Regions from separate parts of the Pseudoalteromonas sp. SG43-6 genome, predicted to be linked through region 2. Evidence: predicted binding sites of a transcription regulator. Region 2 holds the regulator's gene; the other holds the start of a gene.
What was found. Region 2 encodes LexA, which represses DNA repair genes until DNA is damaged. Its sites were predicted from a motif close to TACTGTATNNNNATACAGTA; they were not measured.

Region 1: H5201_RS08260 (DNA topoisomerase III) is a predicted target of LexA. The motif match lies at 4,590-4,609, and genes of this name have one in related genera.

What each region holds. Positions count from the first base shown of each region.
Region 1 covers NZ_JACJEZ010000014.1:85,519-94,563, forward strand. Annotated here, with positions in the region: gene H5201_RS08225 (hypothetical protein) at 1-641, shown strand, start outside; gene H5201_RS08230 (hypothetical protein) at 643-1,068, shown strand; gene H5201_RS08235 (hypothetical protein) at 1,070-1,894, shown strand; gene H5201_RS08240 (hypothetical protein) at 2,092-2,646, shown strand; gene H5201_RS08245 (hypothetical protein) at 2,636-3,025, shown strand; gene H5201_RS08250 (helix-turn-helix domain-containing protein) at 3,619-3,831, opposite strand; gene H5201_RS08255 (hypothetical protein) at 3,929-4,465, shown strand; gene H5201_RS08260 (DNA topoisomerase III) at 4,647-6,560, shown strand; gene H5201_RS08265 (FRG domain-containing protein) at 6,610-7,305, shown strand; gene H5201_RS08270 (hypothetical protein) at 7,597-9,045, opposite strand, start outside.
Region 2 covers NZ_JACJEZ010000009.1:16,646-30,342, forward strand. Annotated here, with positions in the region: gene H5201_RS05555 (NADPH-dependent FMN reductase) at 1-29, opposite strand, end outside; gene H5201_RS05560 (LysR family transcriptional regulator) at 156-1,052, shown strand; gene rsgA (ribosome small subunit-dependent GTPase A) at 1,137-2,186, opposite strand; gene norR (nitric oxide reductase transcriptional regulator NorR) at 2,421-3,989, opposite strand; gene H5201_RS05575 (NnrS family protein) at 4,156-5,388, shown strand; gene hmpA (NO-inducible flavohemoprotein) at 5,399-6,580, shown strand; gene H5201_RS05585 (endonuclease) at 6,648-7,301, opposite strand; gene H5201_RS05590 (hypothetical protein) at 7,414-8,130, opposite strand; gene H5201_RS05595 (hypothetical protein) at 8,298-8,678, shown strand; gene H5201_RS05600 (PaaI family thioesterase) at 8,675-9,118, opposite strand; gene H5201_RS05605 (hypothetical protein) at 9,240-10,034, shown strand; gene lexA (transcriptional repressor LexA) at 10,109-10,726, shown strand; gene coxB (cytochrome c oxidase subunit II) at 11,148-12,290, shown strand; gene ctaD (cytochrome c oxidase subunit I) at 12,290-13,697, shown strand, end outside.

The sequences.
Region 1 (9,045 bases), on a different contig from region 2:
TTGTTTATCAAGTGGGTGAAGACTTATGTAAAATTACAGATATGGGTGATGGGTTAGCTTGCATTTTTAGCTCCGTTTTGAAAATTAAAAGAAATTCAAATTCCCCTTCAGAGTATCTTCAGAGTTTCCACACTGTATTTATCCCCCACAAATCTGAACGTCTTGAAATTCGCATATCAAATAAGATACCAGCTAGTCAAATCAACTCATCTTTTGAAAAAGTGGAAAGGGAGTTCATTAACGTTGTTGGACAGTACTTGCGAGTAGGTACTTTGAGGTCAGTCAATTCATTCAAGGCTATAGCGTCATTGTTTGACGATAAAACTGAGGGCAGAGTTCAGTATGCTATGATGACCACTAACGAAGATGGGGATGATGCAGACTTAAATGGCCGAGCTAGAAAAGATTACTGTGCTCGAAAGGTTGAGGTTTCAGATCAGGTACATAAGCATAAATATATTTGTAGGTACCTCCGCATCAGGTACGGCTATGGGAATAATATAGACATGGAGACAGAGCTATCTCTGACCCCACATAAGCGTGACTGGGAAAACGACGAGTGTTTATACTTCGGTATAAAACACCCTAAAAGCGCATTATTTCAATCAATTATGGTTGATAAAGTTTTATCTAGGTCTTGATATGCAAACATGCAGCCCATTAGAAAAACTAGTCCAGTCGGTAGAAAGTGACTTTAAAGATGATAGTGAAGCAGCTAATCAAAGTAAAATGCGCGCTTATTTACGTAACTTCATTAAGTATGTCAAAGAGCACCCTTCAACTAGCTACTATCCGATATCCAAATTATTTAAGGCATCGCAATGTGATTCCCCGAGTGAAGTCCTCCAAGTTACCAGTTATTTAACTTCAGATGATGTCGGCTTTTTATCAATCACGTTTTGCTACTTTCCATTGGACAGAGAAGATCCAATAGAAATTTCAGCTGAGGAATATTTTTATTCTAAGTCTAAAAGTGAGCCACCTGTGGATAAGGTCTCAGGGATAGAGATAGTTGAATTTGATCCATCTAGACTGGGTTTCTACTGTAATACGAAGGTAAATGGTTAGTATGACTAGTAGAAGTGAAGCTGATATCTTTTATAAAATCAATAATGATGCTAAGGCAGACAAAACACTCAGGCTCTTGGCAAGTCGTTACCACGAGATTTCTTATAATGATTTCTTAGATCTATTATTTGAGTATTTAGTAGAGTTTCTTGATGAAATAGAATCGCAGCCAGAGTCCTATACTGCAGCAGATGAAGATACTATAACGAGGTACATTGCATCTTTGCTTAAAGCAACTAAAGTATTTCAGGCATCATCACAAACCTATAGTGGGGGGGCTGTTGATTTGACTGTAAAGCTTAGGCAACATGAGTGGATTGCAGAAGCCAAAATAGCCTATTCAAACGATAAAATTTTTGAAGGGTTATTACAGCTTCTTACTCGTTATAAAAAGAGCGCAACCCATAAAGGACTACTGGTGTACGTGCAAGCAGGAACTTTAAAGGATAAAGTAAACTCATGGACGGGATACTTATGCCCTGAAGAAGGGGGATGGATAAATTATGTTGAGGTTAGCAAAAACCCAGAAAACCAAGATCTCATAAGAGAATTAATGCTCTCTTGTGGCGACTATAAAAAATTAGCCCATAATAAATTTGACTGTAATTTTTCTATCGATAATGGAATAAGAGTTGCTGTGCGAAACTTCTTTTTAGATTTGACTTTTAGACCTGCTGATATAAGTGGCAACAAAGCTAAAAAGCACCGCAAAAACAGAGCTATTAATGAATTGAAATCACTTTACTACGAGTATCTTCAGAACCCCCCAAAAGAGCTGGATACAGAAAAGGTACTGAAGTATTTAGAAATGCTTTGTAGGGAGTAAGGACCATGTGATTATTTACTTAATTCAGAGTCATACTATTTAATATTAGTAAGGCCTTGTTTAAAGAATGGATAATGCTCACCGATAAAGTTCGACATATCACATTGCCTTTTTACTTGGAAAGTTAATGTATAAAGAAACTCGATAGCTTATCAAAATGCTAGACTGAAAATAAAATTAAGGAGATTCATAAATAAATGAAAGAGTTATCTTTTAGTAATCTCCTTTGGGAGAGCACAGTAAAAAGTTGGGGGGGGATTCTTACTTTCCTAAGTTTTATTGGTGCATTTCTAGTTTTTTATTTAGTGCCCGAATCGACTAGTATTGAGTTGAAATACATTTTACCGGTTATAATAGTTGTTTTCTTTTTGGTTGTTGTTGCATTGAGAACTGCTTGGGTTGCATGCCAGGGATCAGATACAAAAATTCCTCGTGTTATGTATGTGAAAGATGCGCCAAAAGCCTATCAAGGCGCTTGTGCTTTATTTCTAGTTGAGCCAACACTTTTACTGTCTCATGATGCCATTATTTCTGTTTACTATCTGGAAGATGGTTTAGAAAGGCTTGTTGGTGTGGGTAAAGTAATAAATGTTCAAAACGACAAAAAAGTTCAAATAGTAATTACTGATAATTATGACTTTGGAGAAAAGTTAAGTCAAATTATGGCTAACTCTAATGATGAGTTAAAAAAATTGATTGTTAAAGCATCTGTGCCTAGCTTTATTTTAGAGGATATTTCCAATGGCAGATAATACACAAAAAGCTAATTATCCTGCATTAGTTGCAAGGGTTAATGACGAATACACCCTTATAATCAATCGAGGGTCAGAGCATGGCATAACGAAAGGAGACCACTTTTTAGTTTATTCTATTGATCCACAAGAGTTGAAAGATCCTGAGACTGGAGAAAGCTTAGGAAACTTAGAAGTTATCAGAGGTACAGGTACAGCAACTCATGTTCAGCCGAAAATAACCACTATCAAATCTAATCGTGTCGTTTCAAGAGGTCGCATAATTCGTCGCCAAACAGGACTTCTAGCATCACTGAGTGGTGAGGTTGTTGAAGAGCCAGAAAAAGAAGCTATGCCTTTCGATGATCCTAATGTAGGTGACAAAGTTAAGCCTGTTTAGACAAAATATTTTTGTTCTCAGATAAATTATTTGCTCTTAATGTTATTTTATTGGTAAGCAACGGCACTCTAGGTCGGAGGTGGATTTGAATAATATAGATATATTTAATTGTGAAACAATGAAGATATTTCATATTTGCTTAGAGCACTTTTCAATATCAAAAAATATAAAACCATCGAAAATTGGAATTAATGTTTCTGCTTACTTTGAAATTTCAAAAGATAATACGGAACTCTTTAACAACTTTACTCATATTGACGAAATATGCCAACATTATTTGTGGTGGTTGAGGGATGAGAATTATATTCGTATAAGTTCATCAAATGATGGATGGTACTTGCTCAATTGTTTTAGTAGAAAAAGGGCTTGTTATACTTAATCAGAAACCTAGCGTACTGGGAAATAAAAAGTCACTTAAAGATCTTTCCTTTACAGGTTTATCAACATTACACTCGATGTTACATCGAGTGTAATAACTGAGTTTTTCAAAACTGCTAGCTAACAACACAGCTAGATATATATGATCTTCAAATGACGTCAACCTATTGAGCGCTATATCAATCCCTCGGTGCAAAGCCCGCTTCATTATATTGCTAATTAGAAAATAATATCTCCACATTTACCCCAAGTGCTTCAGATAATGTTTTTACCTCAACATCAGTAACTCTTCTTACTTTAGATTCTATTTTCGCTAGGGTGCTTCTGGTAATATTCCATTTTAACAAATTACACTTAGCCGCTAATTGCTCTTGAGTCCAGCCCTTACTTTCTCTCACTTTTTTTACGTTTTCACCAACAATATTCATAGCTTTATCTGCTCCGCTAACGGAGCTTGATTGTCACAGAGAAAAGCCTTAAAATTGCTCCGCTATGGGAGCATGTTGATTTGGTGTGTTAAAATTTATGAAAAATATAAAAATGAGTGTACTTTTAGCAGAAATCTTAAAGAATAAAGACTTCAATAAATTCACCGTAATGAAGTTAAAAGATGAATATTTAAATCGCTCGGAGAAGGTTTTGTGCTCCAGTGAAGCGCGGAGGTATGCTTATAAGCACCTCATTAAACTAGTTAAACTTGGTGCTTTAACTAGGATCGGGGTGAAAGGTTCACACAAAATGGTATACAAAAAAACAGCTTCATTTAATGACGTTGTATTTATACCTGAGCTTGAAGAACAAAAAAAAGACATAGTCGTATTTGATAAGGAAAAGTTAAAGAGCAGTGCCATTGAAAAATTAGAAGAAGCGCTCCAAAAGCATAAAGCTGACATGATGGCTGCTATTGGTGAGTCAGAAGAGTATATTCGTTTAATAGGCTCCGTACCCGAGATGGGAGACTCTCTTACAGAGAAATATTATTTGGCTCGTGATAAAAGCGCTAAATTACTAGGGAAAATACAAGCAGTTGAAACAGTTATAGCTACTTATGGAGAAGTATAATTAAGCTTGGAAGACCTAGGTATGTTTAATAAATACCGTTTTCGACTCTTCAATATTTTGATGACAATGTAACAAAGCACTCTAAAAATTTTTTAATTAATAAGACAATATACAATCTCTGAAATACTGTTAATATAAACAGTACTTATCTAATGTAGGGTTTAGTTAATAAACATAAGAAATGAGATTATTTATTGCAGAAAAACCAAGCTTAGCGAGAGCTCTCGCCGAAGCACTACCTAAGCCATTAAAAAAGAAAGATGGTTATATAGAAGCAACTAACGGTGATATTGTGACTTGGTGTATAGGTCACCTATTAGAGCAAGCATCTCCTGAATTTTATGATGAAAAGTATAAAAAATGGGTTATTCAAGACTTACCTATCATACCTACTCAATGGCAGCTTAAGCCTAAATCTCAAACGAAAAAACAACTCACGGTTATTAAAAAACTAATTAAACAAGCAAATATAATTATTAATGCTGGTGATGTGGATCGTGAAGGTCAAATTCTTGTTGATGAAGTGATTAATTATTGTGGTGCCACTAAATCGAAGATCACTAACGCACAGCGATGTTTAATTAGTGATATGAATGAGGCTGCTGTAAAAAAAGCGGTTAATAATTTAAAACCTAATAAAGATTATATTCCTCTAGCTGTTTCTGCTTTAGCTAGAGCAAGAGCTGATTGGCTATATGGTCTCAACATGACTCGCCTGTGTACCCTACAAGGTCAAAAGTCAGGTTACCAAGGTGTATTGTCAATTGGTCGAGTTCAAACTCCTATATTAGGTTTAATCGTAAATCGAGATATTGAAATCAAAAATTTTGTCTCTAAATCATTTTATGAAGTCATAGCCAACCTTGAAACAGAGCAAGGTATCAAGTATCAAGGTAAATGGAAGCCTAGTGCCGCCTGTGAGCCTTATATGGATAATGAAAATAGGGTTGTATCAAAACCACTCGCTATGAATGTGATAGAACGTATAAACGGTCAATCAGGAAAAGTTGTTAAGGTTATTGAAGATAAAAAAAAGCAGCAAGCACCTCTGCTCTTTAGTTTGTCTGCTCTACAGATTTTAGCCGCGAAAGCGTTTGGCATGAGCGCAAAAAAAACACTTGATGTATGTCAGCAACTTTATGAAAAGCATAAACTGATTACCTACCCGCGCTCAGATTGTCAGTATTTACCAACAGAACACCTTAATGATGTCCAAAGTGTTATTAAGGCAATTAGCACTGTATCGAGTAAATCATCAAATATAATTAAAGATGCAGATCTTAGTATTAAAAGCAGGGTCTGGAATGACAGTAAAGTTGGTGCGCATCACGCAATTATTCCGACAGCAAGAAATAAAGCAACAGGAAGTTTATCAACGGATGAGCAAAACATTTATGAGTTAGTTGCACGGCAATATATAGCTCAATTTTATCCTGCTTTCGAGTTTCTTGATAAACAAATACATACCGAAATATCAGCAGGGTTATTCATTAGTAAGCAAAAAGATATTGTCATAAATGGCTGGAAGGATCTATTTCCTACCTCAGTGAAGAATAAAGAAGCTTCTGAATTTTCTTCAATCAATCTACCAAATGTGGCAGTAGGGGAGCTAGTTCAATGTTTAAAAGGTGATTTAATAGAGAGAAATACAACGCCACCTAAATATTTTACTGATGCAACACTGTTAGGAGCATTAACCGGTATATCGAGGTTTGTTACTGATGCCGCAATTAAAAAAGCTTTACGGGAAACCGATGGCCTCGGAACAGAGGCAACAAGAGCTGGTATAATTGAGCTTCTTTTTAATCGAGAGTATCTAACCAAAAAAGGCAAAGAGATACATGCTACAGAAGTTGGTATCAAGCTAATTACAGCGCTCCCCAAGCAAATATCACAACCAGATATGACAGCAATGTGGGAGTCACAATTAGAGTCTATTTCTACAAAGTCTATGAGTTACCAATCTTTTATAGGGGGAGTGCAGGGTAATCTTGAACTTCTTATTAGTGAAGTTAAAAATATTAGCTTCATGGGTTTGCCAACGACAACCAACAAAAAAGTATTTCGAAGAAAATCAAAAAAATGGAAAAAATAGCTATATAATAATTCGAAGTTACTATGTGCGTTATATTTTCGGGAAGGTTATGAGTGAAATTAGATGTATTTCAGAATTGCTTCAAGTGTTAGAGCCCACCCCATACTCTTTTTTTCGTGGTCAAGCTAACTTTGAATGGTCATTGGAACCGTCGCTAGCTCGCATAAAGCATCCAGAAAGCTGCTATTCAATGTCTCTCGGGAATTGGCTTGAGCTCGAATCATATTTGATTAGGGAGTTTCAAAAGTTCTCTTATCCTTATCTTAAGGATGAACCTCAAAATAAATTCGATTGGCTCGTTCATGCTCAACATCATGGCCTGCCAACAAGGTTGCTAGACTGGAGTGAAAATCCTTTGAAAGCACTGTTCTTTGCAATTGAAAATCGTGAGTACGATGAATTTAATGGTGCCTTACACCTATGCGCGCCAAAAGGAATAGCTCCATCAACACGTGACATTCATCAAGGGAAAGGCACTCAGTTTTTCTTTTCAAGCTACATTAATGACCGGGTTTCTGCTCAAGAAGGTGCTTTTTCAATACCATATTTAAATATTAAAGAAGTTGGCTTTTCCCATAATTTAGATATTGATACATCGAAACTTCTTGCATATAAAAAAGTTTTAATTCCAAAAGAGGCTAAACCGCAGTTACGACATGAACTAAACAAGTTGGGAATAAATCACCGAACTATCTATCCAGGTTTAGATGGAATTTCGAAGATGCTCAATGAAGGCTTTGGTTAAATAAATGTAAAGACTTAAGTGGAAATAAAATAGCTGGTTACATTTCGCTTTCTTACATATTACAAGCAGTGTTATTAGCCCGCTCAACTAGGCGTTAAGACTTATATAAACATGAAACCTCTGAGTTATGCTGTAGTGCAGAACTTATTTTGGTCACCGCTTTAGAGGAGACTTTAATATTCTGTATCAGGTTGTGTCAAAAATCATACAATTAACTGCTAATTATTAGAGTTCATCAAGCTTAGTAAAAAGTTGACACTACAGGCGATTCTATTCTCAAATCTAAAGGGTTTAATTTTTCTCATCAATATTTATATTAAATTCTAGTGAGCTCCACAGAGGTAAAGGGAAGTTTGTATTAATAGGGTATGTATATTCCCTCCCTTTTCTTTGTTGAGCCATAATGAGATTACTCGCATTTAATCTTCTTTTTCCAACTTTTTCAAAATTTACTAGTTTTTTTATCCGCTCTAAAGTAGGTTTAGTTTCGACGTTAACTGCCCATACTTCCATAAATGAGTTGGGTAGTTTACAGAAATCACCAGTCATGCCTTCTTTAATAATCCCCCAGCCACGCTCTTGCAAAAACTCATTAGCTTTTTTTAGCTTTTGCTCTATGTTTTCATCTCTATCATTATTTATAGAGAAGCTAAATCTACTTCCAAATGTTATGTCGATGAAGTGTTCAAATGGTACATCCATATATAGGCAGTTTTCTATAATACCTGTTGTGAGTAATGCTAATTCTTTGTTGTTTAATTTAGCGAAAATTGGGTATGAACCTCCATCAAATATCCCAATTTTATGTCTTATATCGAAAACAAGTATCGATGCTATAAGTCTTGGAATATCTTCAAATTTTCGAAATAGCTCTGTTTGGCAGTTTTGATACCAAGTACCGAGTGCACTAAAAGAAGTACTATAATCATCTGGAACTATAGCGTGACCTCTTCTATAGTTGGTATTTGAGCCAAGGATATTATCTTCTAGCTTCGAGCGAACTTCATCTACTATTGTATCCAATTGACCTAAGTTAATTAGATTTTTTAAGAAGTTGAGGTTGAAGTTCATATTAACCTCATTGCTTTCTACCGCTACTTTGCACAGTTCCTGAAATACAGTCTTATTTAGCTTTTCTCTAGGTTCTTCAAGTTTTGGTATAGTTACTTGCTTGAATGTTAATGCAACGTTATTAGAAATATGTTCCATGATTTTTGCTAGGAAATTTTTACTGACATCTTTGTTGTCTATAGTTGTTGGATATTCAGTTAAAAATACTTTGAGAGTGGTAATGTTTTTTATCTTTTGAGCTTCATATAATAAGTTACTATTTTCATTATCATTGAACCCATACCTTGAGTACTCATTACGTATATATTCTTTAAAGCTAGAAATAAAGGCCTTGACTAATAACTCTGTTTTAGATAATTGAGTAATATTGAGTAGTTGTCTAAATAGCTGTGTTGGTCTGTAGAGGGCTACATACATAGCGTAATGTGAGTATGTAGGGGAGGGTTGTCTTTGCATCATTGATGTGGAAGCGCCTGAAAATGATATTCGATTATTTTCTATTTGAGAAAGTAATAAGATTATTTTTTCTGGATTTTCTTCCTCTTTGCTTTTGAATAAAAGTTGCTTAGTTAACTTCATAACTCCATTGTTATTGTCTAGCATATTTAAAACAAACTCGAGAAGTTCAAAATCTGGTGAATCTTCTTTATAGTTTTCATTTGAACAACA
Region 2 (13,697 bases):
GCTAAGGCAATAATTTTTGGTGCTGTCATGGTGGTCGCCTTCAATAACGTAGTTGGGTTTGCCTGTTAACTACTTTAGCAAATATTTACTTGCAGAAAAGCCAAATAAACGCAAAACTTATGTGCATATACGCACACTTAAGGTTAAGGGCAGGTATGGCGATTCAATTTGATGACTGGCAAGATGTAAAAGTAGCCTATGAAGTTGCGCGGTTAGGAACGTTAACAGCGGCGGCTGAAAAGCTCAACGTTCATCACAGTACGGTACTTAGGCGCATTAATAACCTTGAGCAAAGTTTAAATGCACGTTTATTTCATCGTCATGCCCGGGGTTATAAAGTAACTGAGATTGGCGCTAAACTCTTTACAGCAGCGCAGTCTATTAATAGTGAACTTGAACGCTTACACAATGATATTATTGCCGCAGATAGTACTTTGCGTGGTAGTTTATTGCTTACAACGGTCAGTGGTTTTATTGATGTACTGAGTGATGTGTGTGAACAATTTCAAAGTTTACATCCACAGGTGCAGCTGGAAGTTATATTAGATCAAAAGCGTTTACGTCTTGACCACGGCCAAGCACATATAGCGGTTCGCGCAGGTCCCCGTCCTGATGAAGGTGATTATATCGCCCAGCATTTGGCGCATTTGTCGTCAGGATTTTATGCATCAAAGCGTTATATTGATAAGCATGGCGTGCCAAAAAGTATTAAGCAATTGCCGTTGCATAATTTTGTTTCGGGGGTGGCCGGCTATAATGGCAAAGTGCCTTATTTTGTTTGGGTTGATGAAAATATACCAACTTCACAAGTGAAATTACGCGTGTCTGAAACCTCAGAGGCAACCCGTGCAATTGTTAAAGGCTTGGGAATTGGCGGGATGCAGCATGACGTGGCGGCGCAGTATGCTGATTTAGTACCAATACTAGCGGATGAACTGAGTTGGCCAACGGATTTATGGCTAGTAACCCATCACTTAGTGCACCGAACAGCTAAGGTACAGGCGTTCAGTCAGCTTTTAAAAGCGTATTTTAAGGAGCATAAGCTCGCGTAATTTAGCTGCGTTAATCTTTCTATCAGCAAAAACGTGGCTAAACAGTATTTAGCCACGTTTTGTTTAACGACTGAGAAAAATTAATTAACGTCCTTTTAAATTACGCATGTCTGCTTGTACGTTACGATAAAACCGACCTAAGCTTCTATCTTGGCTACGTAATTGCGCAAGGCTCTGAGTATTGCGTTGCTGCTCTTTTAACAGTTTTTGATAATTAGTGATACGCCGCTGCGTTAATAAGCCTTTTTGTAACGCAGCTAGCACCTGACAACCGGGTTCTAGCTGATGACTACAATCGGCAAATCGACACTGCTGCGCCAGTTCACTTATATCGTTAAAAGTAAGCTCTACACCTTGTTGACAGTCACTTAGTTGCAGCTCGCGTATGCCGGGAGTATCGAGTAACAGCGCTCCTACGTTAAGAACATGCAATGCTCGATGAGTCGTGGTGTGGCGACCTTTGCTGTCGTCCTCGCGAATTGCACCAGTGTCACTTAGCTGCTGTTCACATAAGCTATTAACTAAGCTGGATTTACCTACACCCGAAGACCCAACAAAAGCTAATGTTTGACCTTTGCCGCACCATGGCATTAATTGCTCAACACTGCCACGCTCTAATGCATTAACAGACAGCACGGTTAAGTGATTATCAAGCGCTGTTAGTTGTGCTATATGTTGCTCTGGTGCTGCACATTGATCGCGTTTGGTCAGTACAACAACGGGTAAACACTCACTTTGATATGCTAACGCTAAGTAGCGTTCAAAGCGGCTTAGATTGAAATCTTGATTATGCGAGCTGACAATAAACAAAGTATCAATATTAGCGCCAATAAGCTGTTCACTTAATTTACTTCCCGCACTTTTGCGACTGAGCAATGTTAAGCGCTCAAGCAATCGGGTAAACAGCCAGTGTTCGTTGTGTTGCGTAAGTAATATCCAGTCACCCACAGTTAAGGGGGGATGATCTGAATTTACCAATACCTTGTGGCAACCCTGCTCACTCTGTACAACAAAGTGGTTGCGATGGTAGGTAATGATCCGTGCAATCAGTGTGTGCTCTAAATCATTGAGCGTAAGTTGTTGTTGGAAAAATGCGCGCCAACCCAGTTGGCTTAAACTTAAATTAGTATTCATATAACCCCATTACTGCAAAGAGTAAAAATAACAAAGGGGTTTGCTGTTAAATTTTAGCTATCAACAGCGCCCCGGCTAATGGCCGGGCAAAACTTAATATTAAAAAATAAAATTAAGCACTTACTTGCCCAGCAAGGGGGTTTAATACAATCATCAAATATCTCCTGTTTAGATGTTTATTGTGGTTTTACACCAGTTGGCACTATAGCCAAGTTTGGGTGAATAAAATACACATTAAATAGATTTTTTTACTGTAATACCAAGACGTTTGGCTAATCGCACTAAGTTAGCGCGATCAACTTTTAATGTTCGTGCTGCACTGGCCCAGTTGTAATTATGTTGTTCTAGCTGTTGGCTGATTAAATGCTGAGTAAATGTATCCGTTGCTTGTTTGAGCGAGAAATTTTGTTTATTTATGTTATTGTTATCGGCAGTTGTTAATGCGACAGGCGTTGGGTTATTTGTACTTAGGTTAAGTTCACAATGAGCAGGTTCAATAGTAATTATTGCTTGCTGCCACTGGCTTTGTTTGGCTTTTAATGCTGCACGGCTGATCACATGCTCAAGTTCTCGCACATTTCCCGGCCAGTCATATTGAGTGAGTAGTAGTTGCGTTTCGACGCTGAGTTTGAGTTGTTTGATAGCTAGCTTACGGGCTGTTCTTTCAACAAAGTAACCTGCAAGTAAAATTACATCGTTTTCGCGTTGTTTAAGTGGCGCAACGTTGAGCGGGTAAACACTTAACCGATGATATAAATCGGCTCGAAAACGCCCTTGAGCGACTTCGTTTTTTAAATGCCTGTTTGTAGCCGCAATAACCCTTACATCGACGTATTTTACTTCATCTTCGCCAACCGTTTGGATTTCACCACTTTGTAAGACGCGCAATAGTTTACTTTGCATGGCAAGTGGCAGTTCACCAATTTCATCTAAAAATAAGGTGCCACCATCAGCCAGCTGAAACTTGCCTTGACGTGCATTATGGGCGCCGGTAAATGCGCCTTTGGCGTGGCCAAAAAATTCACTTTCGGCGAGGTTCTCTGGTAATGATGCACAATTCAAGTGAATTAACGGCATTTCGCTACGCTTTGAATGAAGATGGATATTGCGTGCTACTAGCTCTTTACCTACCCCGGTATCACCTTGGATCAAGACACTAAACTCAGAAGCCGCCACTAGTTTTATATCGCTTCGAAGGGCTTGCATGGCCGTGCTTTGGCCGATGATCTCTGCACCATCGCGGGTAAGCGCTTCGCGGTTTAGCTCTTGCACTAAAGCGCTACTATGTTGCGCGTGGTTTTGATATTGCTGCAGTTTTAATACAGTATGCAAATGCGCGGTGCAAAGCGTACCTAGTTGAGTAAATAGCTCAAGGTCAAAACTGTCGAATGCATTTGCATCGAGACTGTCGAGGGTGATCACCCCGAGTAAGTTATCGTCGCTATCAAGTAGAGGGATGCCTAAGCAAGCATGAACAGGAATATCGCCAGCTTTGCTCGATAGTAAACCGTCGTACGGATCAGGAATTGGGCAATCATGGGCAAACTGTAATGGTTGCTTAGCGTTGCAAATGGCATGTAAACGTGGATGCTCGTTTATTACAAAGCGTCGTCCTAGGGTGTCAGGCGTCAGTCCATGAATAGCTTGTGGTTTTAACACATCGCCTTGTAAGGTAAGCAGTGCAATAGCGTCACTGGGTATTACTTGTTTGATACACTGAATTAACTGCTGAAAAGGCTGCTTTTGGTCGCTCACTTTAGCAAGCACAAGGGCGACATTAAGTAAGCTTTGTTTATCTACCATGTCAAAATGACTCCAATGTGTTTTTATCTTATTTAAAGGTGAGTCATAAAGACTTTTTTGTCAATAGCAAAATAGTTAATATGTTGAATAATAAGCAGTTTAAATCTTGGCTCGGCTTGTGCAATAGCGTGTTATAAATACCTAGATAGATGAGTCTAATACGCTGATGCGAGCAATCAATTTAACCGAACCAATGCCCAAAAAAATGCGTTTTTATCAAGTCAGTCAATGGCCGTTATGGATGTTAGCATTTCGGCCCTACTTTTTAGGAGCTGGCTTATTGGCCGTTTTGTCGATTAGTTATTGGTTACTCATTTTAACAGGCCATGCCAGATGGCAATTGACTATGCCAGCAACACTTTGGCATGCCCATGAAATGATGTTTGGCTTTGCAGGCGCTGTAGCTGTGGGGTTTTTATTAACCGCAGCACAAACTTGGAGCGGGGTTGCGAGTATTAATGGTCGTAAATTGATGTTGCTAACCCTAGTGTGGCTAGCAGCTCGTGTTGCGTTTTTTATTACCAGTGCAGGTATTGAAAACTTTAGTTTATATGCGGTGTTATTGTTCCAATTGCTTTGGTGGTTAGGTGCAGTTATGGCGCTGGCTAATATGCTCCTTAAAGCTGGCAATAAAAATAACTACCAATTTTTACTGATGCTAAGCGCATTGTGTGTGCTCAATATTATTTATTTATGCTTAGCAATACAACAAAACATGCTACTTGCATTGGCAGTCGCCGATACCGCAGTACTAGTAATGACCTTACTTGTCGGTGTGGTGGCTGGGCGGGTATTACCTTTTTTTACTGCTCGTGGTCTTGGTTTAGCGGAGCAAGTGCGTACTCCTCGTTTAGATAAAGTGCTGCTTTACAGCTCATTGTTTGCTGTCGCGCTTTATTTTATCAGCCAATTATTTATAGCAAGCGTTAATCCTGGTTGGGCATTGGCTGTTGTTGCTGTAGTGCATTTAAGTCGCTCATTGTTGTGGTGGAATAATCAAATACTCAAAGTACCACTGTTATGGTCGTTGCACTTCTCTTATCTAGCTCTTGGGCTTGGTTTAGTATTGCTTGCGCTGAGTTTTTACAGCTCGGTTATTTTGTTTAAAGACGCGCTGCATATGATCACTATAGGTACGATTGGCATGATGATCTTAGCGATGATGACGCGGGTATCTCATGGTCATACTGGCCGCCCTTTAACTATTCCTCACTTTATGGCTGTGGCGTTTGCTTTAGTGTTTATTGCAGCAATTATTCGTTCGTTATTACCTGTTGTTATTGGGCCACACATCGCATGGCAGCTGAGTGCTGTACTGTGGATCGTGGCATTTTTATTGTTCTTATTCCACTGTATTCCTATTTTAACGCGGCGTCGTGTTGATGGGCGTCGTGGTTAAAGGAAGTTGTATGTTATCTGATAAAACCATTGAAATAGTAAAAAGCACAGCGCCTTTATTGGCGCAGGCGGGCACCGTTGTCACGGAGCATTTTTATAACCGGCTGTTTAGTCATAACCCTGAGCTGCAGGATATTTTTAATATGGCCAATCAACGTAGTGGCCGTCAGCAATTTGCATTATTTAATGCCTTGGCTGCGTATGCTCAAAATATTGATAATTTAGCCGTATTAAAAGAGGCGCTGGCACGCATTAATCATAAGCATACCAGCATGCATATTTTACCTGAGCATTATCCAATAGTTGGCGGACACCTGATTGGCACTTTAAAAGAATTGCTCCCTGAGCAATTTACAGCTGAAGTTGAATATGCATGGCGTGAGGCTTACGCACTACTTGCTGATATTTGTATTACCGAAGAAGCGGCGCTATACGAGCACAGTAAAAATAACCACGGTGGCTGGTCGGGTACTAGAGCATTTGTTATTGCTAAAAAACAGCCTGAATCAGAGTTAGTAACCAGTTTTACTTTAGTGCCAGTCGATGGTAAAGCGGTAATGACTCATAAACCAGGGCAGTATTTAGGTATCAAAGTAAAACCAGCTTATACACAGTATAGTGAGATACGCCAATACTCTATTTCTCAGCAAAGTAATGGTGAAAATTACCGTATTAGCGTGAAAAAAGAGTTATTGCCAGCAGCGGGGATTGTATCTAATTATTTGCACTCACTTGATGTGGGCAGCGTTGTGGAGCTTTATCCACCGGCTGGAGACTTCTTTTTACGCGCAAATAAAAAACCTGTGGTATTAATTTCTGCGGGCGTTGGTCAAACACCGATGCTGGCAATGTTACAAACATTATTATGTGATACATCGAATCAAGCGGTCACCTATTTACACGCCTGTGAAAATATCCTGCAGCATTCATTTAGTCAGTTTTTGGCGGAGCAAGCCGCGGCGCATACTCGATTAAATTACTACACTTGGTTTAATCAAGGTGGCGAGGGAGCTGAGTTTACTGGATTGATGAATGTCAGCGCTGTTGCTGAGCAGCTACCGCTTGAAGAAGGTGATTTCTACATCTGTGGCCCAACGGGGTTTATGGCTGCAATTAAACAGCAATTACTCGTATTAGGAGTCGCTGCTGAGCGTATTCACTACGAGGTGTTTGGCCCACATCAAGATATTTAATGACGAAACTAAATGCAGGTTTTAAGTGAAAAGGCGCGAAATGCGCCTTTTTTATGGTTTTGGCTACTTAAAGTACAGCATTGCTATTTTTCGCTGCTAAAGCTTGGTTTTGCCATGCGGTAAATAATTTTTGTTGCTTGTCGGAAATTTTTAAACCATAGGTTTTTTGCATATAAAAATAAGCATCGGCAATGCGTTTTCGTGCATAAAAGGGCGGCTCTACCACACGCTGTTTAAAATCTACCTTTACCTGGCAGCGACCATATTGGCTTGCATTACCTGCAATCATGCCAAAGCTGTAATTAGATCGGTCTGCGTTTATTTCACCAATTGCCGGAGCGAGATTATTTATATCAGCTTCCATTTTCCGAAATTGCGCACTGACTTTAATGCAATTTTTTCGGCCGCCATCTTGCCAGCATTGTAGCTGGTGACCAAATTCCCATGCAGACACAATATGTTCCCACTCAATCCGAGTTGCGCGCGCATTTGGTTTGCCTGAACGAGTAACCGCATTGCGAGGCACATAACCACATGCATTTGGGTCGGGCACCAGTTTTTTACCTTGGCGTTTAATATTACAGCCACAATAGAGGCTGGTGGCGTTATCAGGAAGGGTTTTGATGAGGTGTTTTTTTGCGCTGTAAAAACTGGTGAATTGTTCTGCATAAAGGTTAAAACTCACACAACACAATACCAGCGCAATAATTAAATGCGGCATATCCAATCACTTTAGTGAACTACAGGAAGCGCTAGTTTAGAGCGATTATTCAAAAAGTAAATCGCTTAACTGTGTGATGTAGTGGGAATTTTAACTCATCTCTAAGGTAAGGTTAGCTACTTGGGCGACGGGAAGTACGTTTTCTAAAACGGATATTCTGTAGTAATAAAATAAAGCCAGTTAAACAAAACAATACGCTACTGGCTGCAAAACTTATTAATAATGGGTTATTAAAATCTTCACGTTGCTCATAGTCCATTATGTGTAACATCCAGAAAAAATCGAAAATTCGCCAAATTGTGCTGCGAACAGTAATAACTTGGCCGCTATCAGCGGATAAATATAGTGTGGTGTTAAACGTATCGTCAAAATTTACTTGCCAAATATTTTCTTTAAAGCCAACTTCGCTAGTACCTTTAGCTAGTTTGATCACGTCTGTTACTTGCGCATTGATTAATAGATGAGCTTGGGCATTGGCAATAATTTGCGCTTTACTCGGTGCTACCAAAGGACGGCCAGTAACTCCGTTAAAGCTGTACTCACCGTTACTGTTGCTCACAATAATGGTAGGGATTGTTAAAAAGTGACTATAACTAATTTGTCTTGGTTGAGTAATTTTTGCAACGATATTATCAACTGAGGCTAGATAATCAGCTTGTTTGAATGGGTTATTTAATTGCCGCGCAGCTAAATGTTTACCGTGAACTTTTTCAAGCGGTATAGCACTCATAATTAAACCACCGAGTAACCATGCAAAAATTTGTAGCGCTAATAAGTAACCTAACCATTTGTGAAACTTACGCGCATGTTTAAAAATGCGTTTATCCATAGTGACTACCTGTTTGTTATTAGTGCGGTATTCTATAAATTATATTGAGTTTGCCAATGTGGCAAATTGTCGCATCAACAAAATAAAACTAGCTACTCTAGATTTGGTATATACGCAAAATTAGGTTAAAGTTTGCGTTGTTATTAACGCAGGGTAAAAATGAAACAATGTCGGAAATTCAATTTTTAAATGTAGATCTAGAGCTTGAATCAAAGCAAGATATTAGTTTGTTAGTTGCAGACTTAAAAAAAAGTGCTGTGGTTTTGCATTACGATAAAGATGAGTACCGTCAACTAGCACGTATTGAGTCTAATGAAGACGTTATCTCACCAGATAAAGCGATTAACCACTTATGTGAGTTAATTGAATCTTGCTCACGCAATGCATTAAAGCAGTGGTTATCATGCTCAAAGCGCACCTTTGATATTGGCTTTGAATCAGGCACTTCGCCAAAATGCTTTAATCAAGCGCTCAGTGCCGATACTTTATTGCGTATTTCTGCTATTGGCGCAGGTATTGAAATTACAATTTATCCACTTTCAAGTTAGCCTTTTCGCTCTACAATTGCTGCGGTCATTCTTGATACGCAGCACAGTTCTCCACGACTATTGGTGATTTTTATTTCCCATACGGATGTACGCTTGCCTAAGTGTAGTGGTGTTGCTATCGCGGTTAATATACCATTACGTGATGCTTTTAGATGATTGGCATTGATCTCCTGGCCAACACAATAAAACTTTGTAAAATCAACAGCAAAGTTTGCAGCATAACTCGCCACCGTTTCTGCAAGTACAACATTTGCGCCGCCATGCACCATACCCATAGGGTTATGATGAGCTGGGATCGCGGGCATCGTTGCTACTAAATAATCATCGCCTATTTCACTTATTTCAATGCCCATGGTTTTCATCAATGTGCCTTGACCACTTATGCCGTCATCAAGTTGCTTACATTGTGCTAGGGTGATCGGTTGATACCAAATACTCATCTGCCTGCCTCACTAAGTTATTTACTAAATCAGTCTACACTTTTAAACATTTTCCTACAGTTAAGATCATAAAAATAGATAAAATGTACCTATATTATCTAACTGTTAATGGATCTTAAGGATGAAAGTAAAGGTATTTGGATGTGGTGCAATATTATTAATGAGCCTTGTTGCTCAGCCGCAGGCTGTTGCTAGTACCCAACATCAACTCGATATTGGTTTTACCGATTTAGCTGGTTTAGATGAATCTTTTTTAGGCGCACGGTATCGATATTTTGCGCAAGATCTTGAATCGTTGACTGGTCCATACGAGCTAAAAGCGTATTTAAATCAAGTCAATAATTATGCTATTGGTGGGTTTGCTAATGATGATTTTAGCTATTTAAATACCGATGCTGCCATCTATGGTCCCGCAGGATTAGTTATTAGTGCCAGCGCGCAGCGCCTCTGTGAAGATAATAGCTATTGGCAAAATACTGATTATTTAGTGAGTGCCGCTGTTGGTAAGCAAATGAATGAGCAGTTACAACTAGGGTTCAATGTATATTACAGTCGCTTAGAGCGCCATGATATGTGGTTTGGCAAAGATAATGAAAGAGTCGCGGTTGAATGGACTTATGCTCCTTATGTTCGTTGGACAAATATAGTTAGCAATCAAGGTTGGGATTTAGAGCTAAAGCAATTGGCAGGGCGTTATCGTTATGTGCAGGGGCAGGCGGTTTATTATGTAAATCAAGCATGGTCAGTGGGAGTCGTTGCTAATATTCGTAATCAGAAAAATCTAAAAGACAACTATGAACTGCAAACGCAATATTGGTTTAATCAACATGTAGCATTAAAGTTTGGTCTTGGATCTGCGCTAGATTCTGGAAGTGGTTTAAATAGTATGAGCTTGTTATTAACGGCGCGATTTTAAGCCAATTTATATTTGCGATTTTCAGATAACTGTATATACTCACAGTTAAATGTACTGTATGGAAAACCAGTTGTATGCGCCCATTAACGAATCGCCAAGCTCAAATTCTCGAACTTATTAAAGTTTTTATTAAAGATACCGGTATGCCGCCAACCCGTGCTGAGATTGCGCAAACGTTAGGTTTTAAAAGTGCTAATGCAGCGGAAGAACATTTAAAGGCATTAGCGAAAAAGGGCGTTATTAAAATGAAGCCCGGTGCTAGTCGAGGTATTCAGTTAGTTGAAGAGGATGAGCCGGAACAACTTGGTTTACCTCTAATAGGCAGAGTTGCCGCTGGTGAGCCTATTTTGGCAGAGCAGCATGTTGAAAGTCATTGCAAAATAGATCCACTCTTGTTTAAACCGGCTGCTGATTTTTTACTGCGTGTGCAAGGCATGAGTATGAAAGACATTGGTATTATGGATGGCGATTTATTGGCAGTACACAGCACTCAAGTTGCTGAAAATGGCCAAGTGGTGGTTGCCCGTGTTGATGACGATGTAACAGTAAAACGCCTTGAAAAAGCAGGTAAAAAAGTTTTTTTACATGCTGAAAATGATGAATTTTCACCGATTGAAGTGGATCTTGAACATGAATCTTTCAATATTGAAGGGTTGGCTGTTGGGGTGATCCGCAACGCTGATTGGATGTAAATTTTTTGATCTATATTTTGCACCAAATTGGTGAAGTTTGGTGCATTTAATTTTTTACCGCTTTAATGGCTAGATTTTATACTTAGCTATAGCGTCCTAAGCCCTATCAAATCTACTTACCAGCTACTTTTAGCCCTCTAATATTATCCCTAATTACAAAATAACGCGCTGATTTTTAGCTGTTATTTATGCACCAAAAAAGAATTTAATTGCTCTTAAAACTTGCTAATTGTTCATTTTTTAACTAATTGGTTAATACACTGTGTTAACAGCTACTTTAAAAGTCTAACAATTTTGCTCAATAGCATAATTTAGGGTTGCGTTAATATTCAGTAACAATAAAAAATAACGAATTGGCGCGAATAAAGCTGTGCCGCCTTTTCGCTTTGCGTTTTGCAATAGCATTTAAAGGAGCCGTCACATGGGTAAATTGAGCTCTACCTTGTGGCTTATATTGTTTGTTCTACCGCAGCAAGTATTGGCTAATAGCCAGTTTAATATGCGTAAGGGCGTAACAGATATAAGTAATGATGTTTATCAGCTGCACATGACAATATTTATTATATGTTGTGTGATTGGGGTCATCGTGTTCGCCGTGATGTTTTGGGCACTGATCCACCACCGTAAATCTAAAGGGGCAAAACCAGCCCAATTTCATGAAAGTACTAAAGTTGAAATCCTTTGGACGGCAATCCCATTTGTGATTTTAATTGCCATGGCTGTTCCCGCCACTAAAACCTTAATTTCGATGGAAGACGCCAGTAAGGCTGATCTCACCATTAAAATTACTGGTTCTCAATGGAAGTGGCATTATGAGTATATGGGAGAAGATGTTTCTTTTTACTCTATTTTAGCTACCCCGCAAGAACAAATTACCAACCAAGCAGATAAATCAAGCACCTATTTACTAGAGGTTGATAAACCTTTGGTGTTGCCAATTAATCAAAAAGTACGATTTTTAATGACCTCAGACGACGTTATTCATTCTTGGTGGGTGCCTGATTTTGCAGTGAAAAAAGATGCTAACCCTGGGTTTATCAATGAAACTTGGACCAGAATTAATGAAGAGGGCATTTATCGAGGGCAATGTGCAGAACTATGCGGAAAGGATCATGGCTTTATGCCTGTGGTGGTTGAAGCTAAATCTGAGCAAGCATTTGCAAACTGGCTGAGCGAAGCTAAGCAGGCAAAAGCAAACGCTGCAATTGCTGATGCTGCCTTATTAGATCAAACATTACCAAAAGAAGAATTAATGACACTCGGCGAGCAAGTCTATATGGCCAGTTGCGCTGCGTGTCACCAACCAACAGGTATGGGCTTACCGGGGGTTTTCCCTGCGCTCAAAGGCAGTCCGGTAGTATTAGGAGATATTAAAGATCATATTGATGTCGTGCTTCATGGTCGCCCAGGTACCGCTATGCAAGCATTTGACAAGCAGTTATCAATCAAGCAGCTAGCAGCTGTGATCACCTATAAGCGTAATGCATGGGGCAATGACACTGGGGATGTAATTCAACCGAGTCAGATACAAGCCGCGATTGATGCAACTTCGGAGGCTAAATAATGAGTAGCGTAACAGAGCAACAACATGATCAAGCTGCACACCATGATGGACATCATCATCCTGCGAAAGGTTTTAAACGCTGGCTTTATACTACTAACCATAAAGATATCGGAAGCTTATATTTAATTTTTTCGTTGACGATGTTTTTAATTGGTGGCGCCATGGCGATGGTGATCCGCGCAGAGTTATTTCAACCTGGCTTACAGTTAGTAGAGCCTCACTTTTTTAATCAAATGACCACAGTACATGGCTTGATCATGGTCTTTGGTGCCGTTATGCCGGCCTTTACAGGATTGGCTAACTGGATGGTACCACTCATGATTGGCGCACCAGATATGGCATTACCACGGATGAATAATTGGAGCTTTTGGATTTTACCTTTTGCTTTTATTATTTTACTGGCATCCCTATTTATGCCAGGTGGTGGCCCGGCATTTGGCTGGACTTTTTATGCACCACTGTCAACAACTTACAGTAACGATAATACCGCATTATTTGTTTTTGCTATTCACATCATGGGTATTAGTTCAATTATGGGCGCAATCAATGTGATTGTAACTATCGTTAATTTACGTGCGCCAGGTATGACTTGGATGAAGCTGCCGCTGTTTGTGTGGACATGGCTTATCACCGCTTTTTTATTGATTGCTGTGATGCCGGTATTGGCCGGTGCTGTGACTATGGTATTGACTGATAAGTATTTTGCAACCAGCTTTTTTGATGCTGCTGGGGGCGGTGATCCGGTGATGTTCCAGCACATATTTTGGTTTTTTGGTCACCCTGAAGTGTACATTATGATACTGCCAGCCTTTGGCATTATCTCGACTATAGTGCCGACCTTTTCACGTAAAAAATTATTTGGTTATGCCTCTATGGTATATGCCACATCTTCGATTGCTTTACTGAGCTTTATAGTTTGGGCGCATCATATGTTTACCACAGGTATGCCTGTCGCTGGCGAATTATTTTTTATGTATGCCACTATGCTGATATCGGTGCCAACTGGGGTCAAAGTATTTAACTGGGTAGCCACCATGTGGCGTGGTTCGATTAGTTTTGAAGTGCCTATGTTATTTAGTATTGCGTTTATTGTGTTATTCACTTTAGGTGGTTTCTCTGGGTTGATGCTGGCGATTACTCCTGCTGATTTTCAATACCATGATACTTATTTTGTGGTGGCGCATTTTCATTATGTGTTAGTGACTGGGGCGATATTTTCAATTATGGCCGGGGCGTATTATTGGCTGCCAAAATGGACGGGAAATATGTTCAATATCACCTTGGCTAAATGGCATTTTTGGTTGTCGTTAGTGAGCGTGAATGTATTGTTTTTCCCTATGCACTTTGTTGGTTTGGCCGGTATGCCGCGCCGGATTCCTGACTACGCACTGCAATTTGCAGACTTTA